Regions from separate parts of the Shewanella oncorhynchi genome, predicted to be linked through region 3. Evidence: predicted binding sites of a transcription regulator. Region 3 holds the regulator's gene; each other region holds the start of a gene.
The links. Region 3 encodes MetJ, which represses methionine synthesis genes. Its sites were predicted from a motif close to TAGACGTCTAGACGTCTA; they were not measured.
Positions count from the first base shown of each region.

Region 1: serA (phosphoglycerate dehydrogenase) is a predicted target of MetJ. The motif match lies at 1,033-1,050, and genes of this name have one in related genera.
Region 2: metH (methionine synthase) is a predicted target of MetJ. The motif match lies at 1,327-1,344, and genes of this name have one in related genera.
Region 4: metE (5-methyltetrahydropteroyltriglutamate--homocysteine S-methyltransferase) is a predicted target of MetJ. The motif match lies at 1,035-1,052, and genes of this name have one in related genera.

Region 1 is NZ_CP132914.1:896,854-899,062, reverse strand. It holds gene RA178_RS04100 (DUF2238 domain-containing protein) at 376-984, opposite strand; gene serA (phosphoglycerate dehydrogenase) at 1,139-2,209, shown strand, end outside.
Region 2 is NZ_CP132914.1:1,045,811-1,048,019, forward strand. It holds gene metH (methionine synthase) at 1-1,201, opposite strand, end outside; gene RA178_RS04700 (histidine phosphatase family protein) at 1,472-2,197, shown strand.
Region 3 is NZ_CP132914.1:619,880-622,088, reverse strand. It holds gene metB (cystathionine gamma-synthase) at 1-717, opposite strand, end outside; gene metJ (met regulon transcriptional regulator MetJ) at 930-1,244, shown strand; gene RA178_RS02885 (sulfite exporter TauE/SafE family protein) at 1,379-2,122, shown strand.
Region 4 is NZ_CP132914.1:4,135,205-4,137,413, forward strand. It holds gene metE (5-methyltetrahydropteroyltriglutamate--homocysteine S-methyltransferase) at 1-924, opposite strand, end outside; gene RA178_RS18370 (LysR family transcriptional regulator) at 1,125-2,030, shown strand; gene RA178_RS18375 (HDOD domain-containing protein) at 2,111-2,209, opposite strand, start outside.

The sequences.
Region 1 (2,209 bases), 280 kb from region 3:
GTATTCTCGATTACAAAATGGTATGTTTGACTCGTCTTTTTAGTTAGATTTCTCAACATTCCATTAACCTAGTTAATTCTGACTAGTTAACGATTGAAAAACATCACCCAAATGTACTATTCCCTGTTTAATGCTAGTAGGTTCGACTAACTCACCACAATAAAATGGAATAACAGTCAAAAATACCGTTTTACTTGGCCAACGCCCAGCACCTAATACTTTCTAACTATGACGTTATCAATCCAAAGTTGCAACACAAAGAAAACACAATAACAACACTAAAGTATGACAACTCAATGTCATCACACTCACACCATATATTTCAGGGAAGAAAGTCTTACAACTCAAACAGAGAGCATCACCCACTTTTAGCCGCTAAATCCTCTGCTTGAGTCTCGCGATTTGTTTATCTTGAAAACGAGACAGTAAAGCTAAAGCGACAATTGCGCCAATTAGGGCAAGAAACATGTCGGATTGGGTATCCCATACATAGCCTTGAGTCCCTAAAAAGGCTTCAGCCCCTTCGCCGGTTGTCACGGCAACCCACCATTCGATCAGTTCATAAAACGCCGAAAATGCGAGCACAAAACAAGTAGCAAGAAACGCGCACCAAGCCCCAGGTTTGACAGCTTGATTACGCAACATAATTTCACGGGCGAGCATGGCTGGGATAAAACCTTGCGCAAAATGACCCACTTTATCGTAATTATTACGTTCTGAACCCATCCAATCGGCAATCGTGTCGAATAACGGCACTTCAGCGTAAGTATAATGAGCGCCTACAAACAACACACAGCAGTGTATTAAGACGAGAAAATATACTAAAGGTGTCAGTGGAAAACGTTTACGAGTAAAGAATAAAATCGGTACAGCAATCAATGCAGGCAAGGCTTCGAGCCACCATGTGAAAGGATCTGCGGGTTTTATCGCCGACCACACCAAAACTGAGAGGTAAATACCGCACCATGCGATTTTGTTATTCAATGTTTCTTCCTCTTATGCGATATTGTTCTAAATTTAGAATATTAACTTTAGCCATCTAGCCCTCCACACTGAGCAAAAAAAGTGCTACTTTGGTGGGTGAAGGTTGTGAGCATATCATAAGAAACATTTCTATTAATTAGAGGGTACCCATATCATGGCGAAACATTCGCTGGACAAGGATAAGATCAAGATCCTGCTGTTGGAAGGCGTCCACCAATCTGCGGTCGATGTATTTGAACGTGCGGGATACACCAATATCGAATACCACAAAGCTTCCTTAAGCGATGAAGCCTTACTTGAGTCCATTAAAGATGCGCATTTTGTGGGACTTCGTTCGCGTACCCAATTAACTGCAGAGGTGCTGAAACGTGCCGAGAAGTTAATCGCGATAGGATGTTTCTGTATTGGAACCAACCAAGTTGACCTTGCCACCGCCGAATCCCTTGGTATCCCAGTATTTAACGCTCCCTTCTCAAACACTCGCAGTGTTGCAGAACTCGTGATTGGCGAAATCATTATGTTGATGCGGGGTATCCCTGAACGCAACGCTATCGCTCACCGTGGCGGCTGGATGAAAACCGCAGCGGGCAGCTATGAAGTGCGTGGTAAAACCTTAGGTGTGATTGGTTACGGCCATATTGGTACTCAACTTGGCATTCTGGCGGAAACCTTAGGTATGCGCGTCGTGTTCTTCGATATCGAAGACAAACTGCCACTAGGTAACGCACAACAAGTCCATTCGTTGGAACTCCTATTAGCACAAGCTGATGTAGTAAGCTTACATGTCCCTGAAACTCCACAAACAAAAGACATGATAGGCGCTGCCGAGTTTGCAGCAATGAAAAAGGGCAGCATCTTTATCAACGCATCACGCGGTACTGTAGTCGATATTGAAGCTTTAACCGTTGCGTTAAAAGAACGTCACCTCGCAGGTGCCGCAATCGATGTATTCCCCGTTGAACCACAATCGAATGACGATGAATTTATCAGTCCTCTACGCGGTTTAGACAATGTTCTCCTCACGCCGCACGTCGGCGGTAGCACGGCCGAAGCCCAAGAAAACATTGGTATCGAAGTCGCGGGTAAGCTCGCTAAATACTCAGACAACGGCTCAACCGTTTCTGCGGTTAACTTCCCTGAAGTGTCATTACCAACACATAAAGGCACCTCGCGCTTGCTGCATATTCACCAAAACCGTCCGGGCGTGTTGATCAAGATCAACCAA
Region 2 (2,209 bases), 430 kb from region 3:
GCTCGCGGGCGACATCGAGCGCCTGCTCAAACTTGCCTTCTTTGATCAGCTTTAAAAACTTGGCCGAACCTGTAACGTTGGTGCGCTCACCCACGTTAACGAACAGGGATTGGGCGTCGATAGTCAGTGGTTCCAAACCTGCCAAGCGGCAAGCGACCGGAATGTCCGGCAAAATACGTGGATCGTGACGGCTCACCGCTTCGCGGATCACGCGGATATGTTCAGGCGTACTACCACAACAACCCCCGATAATATTAAGCATGCCTTCGCGCGCCCAATCTTCGATCACGTTCGCCATGTCTTCTGGGGTTTCATCGTAACCGCCAAACTCGTTCGGCAGGCCTGCATTCGGATGCGCCGACACATAACACTCACTGATGCGGGATAATTCTTCCACATAGGGGCGCAATTCTTTTGGCCCAAGTGCACAGTTAAGACCGATAGATAAGGGCTTGATATGGCGAAGGGAATTGTAAAAGGCTTCGGTCGTTTGGCCTGTCAGTGTGCGGCCAGAGGCATCGGTAATGGTGCCCGAAATCATGATCGGCAATCTGTCTTTAGAATGCTGACCGAATAAGTCATCGAATACGGATTCAATCGCAAACAGCGCGGCTTTGGCGTTTAAGGTATCGAATATGGTCTCGACCATAATGATATCCGCGCCACCCTCAATCAGCGCCTTAGTGGATTCTTTGTAAGCAGTCACTAACTCATCGAAGCTGACGTTGCGATAGCCTGGGTCGTTCACATCAGGGCTAATCGAACACGTACGGTTAGTGGGGCCTAACACACCGGCGACATAGCGTGGAATGCCTGTGGCAGCAAAGGCTTCATCACAGGCTTCACGGGCGAGTCGCGCGCCGGCTAAGTTAATTTCGGCGGACAGCGACTGCATGTCGTAGTCGGCCATGGCGATGGTGGTGGCGTTAAAGGTGTTGGTTTCAATGATGTCGGCACCGGCGTTTAAGTAGTCGGTGTGAATTTGTTTGATGATGTGGGGTTGCGATAAGACCAAGAGGTCGTTGTTACCTTTGACATCCGTATGCCAATCTTTAAAGCGTTCGCCGCGATAGTCCTCTTCTTCCAGCTTGTAGCCTTGGATCATAGTGCCCATGGCACCGTCTAAGATCAGAATGCGCTCTGCAAGCTGTTTGCGAATGTCTGCTAATATTTGGCTGGCTTTGGTTGAGGGTATCGTCATAAATAATTACCTTAAATACAGCTAAGTTAAGTCCAAAAATCGGCCATTGTTATGCTAAGTGCATTTTATTGTCGTCAGCCGACATTTTTTTGAATACTTGCTCTTAAAAATTTGTTTTGGACATTTAAACGTATAGACGTCCATAATACGCGACTTATGATTGTCAGGGCAAGATGAAAGTCAAAGGCATTAGGAGCGAGAATCGAGAATCTAGAATTTAGGCCCTCGGCTTGAGTTTCTAGCATCTAGTCCCTAACTAAAAAGGCATATATGAAACAAGTTCGATTGTTATTGTTACGCCACGGTGAGTGTGAAGGCGGCGCGATCTTGCGGGGTCGTGTGGATGTGCCTTTAAGCAAAAAGGGTTGGCAACAAATGTCGGCAGCAGTTGAGTCACAGGCCAGCGTGTGTAGCGCGATTTATAGCTCGACTTCACGCCGCTGCGCCGATTTTTCCCACGCTTTTGCCGCCGAGCTGCATTCGACGGCGGCACTGATATCTGAGTCAAGGCCATTGCAGGCGCAGTGTTTGTCGGGTTTACAGGAAATTGATTTTGGTGATTGGGACGGTTGTCGGCTCGATGAACTGTATCAACAAGAGGGCGAACACTTAGCGGCGTATTGGCAAAACCCTTGGCAAACTCCGCCGCCTAATGGTGAAACTATGGCAAGTTTTGAGTCGCGGGTGAATGGGACGATTGACCAGATACTCGCCGCCGAGTTTGAACGATTGACCCTTGACTCACATAAAATGGGTAATGAAAACAGTGCCATTAATGAAACCACTGACAATATGCCAGCCACTCAAGTGTGGGTCGTGACCCACGGCGGGGTGATCCGTCACTTAATGGCGCGTGCCTTAGGGGTTGAACGGGCGGTGGGGTTTTATAGTCAACTCGATTTAACCGTGGCGGCCGTGGTGAGCATTAATGTGCTGCAAGATGAACAGGGTGCCTGCTATTGGCGTTTAGATTGGCCGAGTGGGCGCAGGTGTTGAGGCCTTATTTCA
Region 3 (2,209 bases):
ATAACTGTCAAAGGCTGACCCCGTTAAGCCTAGAGTGTTCGACCACCAATGTAAGCTTTCGCCGATTTGCGCGTCTTTGGCGACCACTGCGCCGCCGACTACATCGCTGTGACCATTGATATATTTAGTGGTGGAGTGGATAACGATATCCGCGCCTAACAATAGGGGTTGTTGCAATATCGGCGATAAAAAGGTGTTATCGACCACCACCAGCGCGCCGACCTCATGGCTCGCCTTAGCAATGGCTTCGATATCTACCACACGCAATAACGGGTTCGATGGGGTTTCGAGCCACACCATCTTAGGATTCTGCGCAATGGCGGCGGCTAACGCTTGGCTGTCGGTTTGGTCGACCACAATGAGCTTAAACTGGCCTTTCTTCGCCAAGTTGGTAAATAAACGGTAGGAACCACCATAGCAATCATGGGGCACAACTAATAAGTCATCGGGGCCGAGCAAAGTAGTCACTAAGGTGATGGCCGCCATGCCAGTGCACGTCACTATGCCAGTGGCGCCCTTTTCTAATTGCGCTAATGCTTCGCCTAAAATGCAGCGCGTTGGGTTGCCTGAACGACTGTAATCGAATTCGCGGGGATTTTTATGACCATCGAAGGCGTAATTAGTCGACAAATAAATCGGTGGCACAACTGCGCCATATTGAGTATCGCTTTCGATACCCTGACGCACTGCCAGTGTGGCTAATTGACGCTCTGCCATGGGTGGACTCCTAAATTCGATAGACTAATAGAGATGTCTGGACGTCTAAATGTACCTAAGCCCAACGCCATCGTCAATAGGCGTGAAGACGTTTAGACGTCTGAACATAAAGAAATCTGTTTGCAATCACAAAGAAATAGTAGCAATAATTTGACTGTTCTTTGTAAGGGTTTAAAATCTGCCCCGAATTTAGCGTTATAACAGGTGAGTCAATGACTGAATGGAATGGGGAATACATCAGCCCCTATGCTGAACATGGCAAGAAGAATGAACAAGTAAAAAAAATTACTGTGTCTATTCCGCTCAAAGTGCTTAAGGTCCTCACGGACGAACGTACTCGTCGTCAGGTCAATAATTTGCGTCACGCCACCAACAGCGAGCTGTTGTGTGAGGCATTTTTGCACGCCTACACTGGCCAGCCATTGCCCAACGATGAAGATCTGTCAAAAGATAACCCAGACAGCATTCCCGCCGAAGCCAAGTTGTTGATGGATCAAATGGGAATCGAGTGGGAAGACATGGAATAGCGACTCGTCGCTTTCAAAGTCATATCACAGTGCTCATCAATAGGGATCGTTAACGATCCCTTTTTGTTTATACCCAAGCGACTTCAAACTTTAAATTTCACCATCTTGAGGTGGTTTGGGATATAGGAAATCCTATGTTTTCTATGATAGATCCACAGACACTCGCCTTAGCCTCGCTGGTCGTGTTTCTGGGCGCCTTAACCCAAAGTCTGATTGGGTTTGGGCTTGCGGTTGTCGCCAGTCCTTTGCTGTATATCGTCGATCCACAACTTGTACCTGCGCCTGTTATTGCTATGGGTTTCTCCATCGCCCTGCTGACCTTAGTGCGTGAACGCGGTCACTTAGAATTCAATGGCTTGCAATATGCGCTCATAGGCCGCGTGCCCGGTGGTTTTATCGGCGCGAGTTTATTGCTGTTTGCGCCTCAACCCATACTGGGTTTATCCATCGCCGCCATTGTGACTGTCGCAGTGATCCTCAGCCTGTATAAATTCAGCCTGCCAGTGAATAAGAAAACCCTCTTCGGTGCAGGTGTGGTTTCAGGGATCTTCGGCAATATCGCCGCGATTGGTGGCCCACCGATGGCGATTTTGTTGGCAGGCAAAGATGCCTCGCAGTTTCGCGCAGCCCTGTCGGCCTTCTTCATTTTTAGCTCCATGATTGCACTGATCATTTTAGCGATCACTGGCTTATTAGAATTAAAACATCTGTGGCTGTCGTTGATGCTGCTCCCCTCAGTGATTTTAGGTTACTTAGTCGCAGGACGATTAGTGGGCCGTGTCGATAAAGAGAAGACAAAAATGGCGACGTTAGTCCTGTGCAGTATCAGCGCCTTAGTGCTAACGGTGAAGTCGGTTATCGAGTTATTACCCCAATAAGCGTCCTGCTTGTACTGGCAAACCTTCTCAAGATTCAAACAATAAAAAAGCACTGACATTGCCAGTGCTTTTTCTTTATCTATCAAT
Region 4 (2,209 bases), 1.5 Mb from region 3:
CGCGCCTATGCGTTCGGCAATCAAATCCGCCTCTGCCGCCCACACGTTGCGGCCATTGACCACACCCGCCGACAAAATTTGATCTTGACCAAGCGCATTGGCAAAGACTGCCAATTGATCAGGCGCTGTGACTAAATCGACATGCAACCCCGCGACTGGTAAGGCCGATACCAGCGCTTGATGGTGTGCGATACCACCGTAATAACTGGTAAGAAGGATCTTCACCTTCGCAGTGCTGAGGGCTTGATACGCCTCAGTGATCGCCGCTTGCCATTCGCCATCCAATTCCAATGCGAGAATGGGCTCATCGAGCTGTACCCATTGCACTCCCTGAGCAGCAAAACGCGCCAAAATGTCAACATAAGCAGTTAATAAATTGGGTAATAAGCTTAACTTATCAAACTCTTGGCCCACGGTTTTAGCTAGGTACAAGTAGCTAGCAGGGCCGAGTAGCACAGGTTTTGCTTTATAACCTAAGGACTGCGCTTCGCTGACTTCATCAAAGAACTGCTCATAGGCAATCGAAAACTCTTGGTTTTGGCTGAGCTCAGGTACCAGATAGTGATAGTTAGTATTGAAATACTTGGTCATTTCAGAGGCAGGCGCATCTTGGCCCGTTGGCGCTCTGCCGCGGGCAACGCGGAATAAAGTATCGAGATCGATTGCCCCTTCACCACGATGACGCTCAGGAATGGCATTTAAAGTCGCGCTTAAGGTCAGCACTTGATCATAAAAGGCAAAATCACCTACGGGAACTTGCTCAATGCCAGCAGCAGCTTGCCACTGCCAATGGGTGTGGCGAAGTTCACTCGCCACTTCACGTAATTGTGCCTGAGTGCTCTCACCACGCCAGTATTTTTCTAAGGCAAATTTCAATTCACGACGACGCCCAATACGGGGAAACCCAAGACTATTTAATTGCATACTCTATCTTCCTTTATTTGAGATAAGCCACATTCGGCACTTGCACCCACCAGATTGTTTTCTCTTGGCACTTTTCAGCACTTCAGCCTTGATAAATAATAATGGGCGTCTGGACGTCTAGAAGTTTATTGTGTTAGTCTCTATTCCAGCAACCGAATTGATTTCAAGCACAACATGAGCGAAATTCACTTGGAGTGAACATGATCGAACTAAGACACCTGCGAACCTTAATGGCCTTGAAAGAAAGCGGCAGTTTGGCGGGCGCAGCCAAAAAACGTTTTGTCACTCAATCCGCCCTCTCCCACCAGATTAAGGAGTTGGAGCAAAGGATTAACTCGCCCATTTTTGTGCGTAAGAGTAAGCCACTGTCATTCACCCAAGAAGGTGCACGCCTGCTGCATCTGGCCGAAGAGATTTTGCCTAAGGTGTTAGAAACCGAGACAGATTTGAAGAATGGGCTGGAAACCGAAACCAATCAGTTGCGTGTCGGCATTGAGTGCCATAGCTGTTTTCGCTGGTTAATGCCTGTAATGGAGCAATTTAGGCAAGATCATCCAACTGCCGAGTTAGACTTGTCGAGCCGCCACTTGTTCGACTCGCTCAATGCCTTAGAAATGGGTGAACTGGATATCGTATTAACCTCAGATCCTGTGCCTGGGCATTCACTCGCCTACCAGCATTTGTTTGATTTTGAAGTGAAGTTAGTGGTTGCTAAGGATCATCCTTTAGCGAAAGAAGCCTATGTCACTCCTAAGCAATTAGCACACTTGCCTATTATCAGTTATCCAGTGCCGTTGACACGTTTAGATATTTATCGCCACTTTTTAGAACCTGCGGGCATAGAGGCAGGCGAGCAAAAAACCTGTGATTTAACCATGATGTTATTGCAACGCATCGCCTGTAAAGACGGCATAGCCGCACTGCCAAGTTGGTCGATTAATGAAGGACATGGACTGAGTCTCGCTACGGTGAAACTCGGCCAAGAAGGTCTGAAACGACCGCTATTTGGTGCCTATCGCCGCCACAGTGCTAACTCTGTATTGATCCAAAATTGGTTACAACTGGTGGCGAGGGAAGGTTTATCCCGCCAGCAGAAGACGAATTAATGCGGGTGACATTGACTAAAAAAGCCTGCGAATGCAGGCTTTTTTATTGAGTCAAATGACTATTTCATAGCATCGACAAATTACAGCGGATTCATCAACAATCCACGCATAGACAAGACACGGCGCAGTATCAACCCTGATGAATTAGGATTACGGGTCTGACGCAAATTATGGGCGAT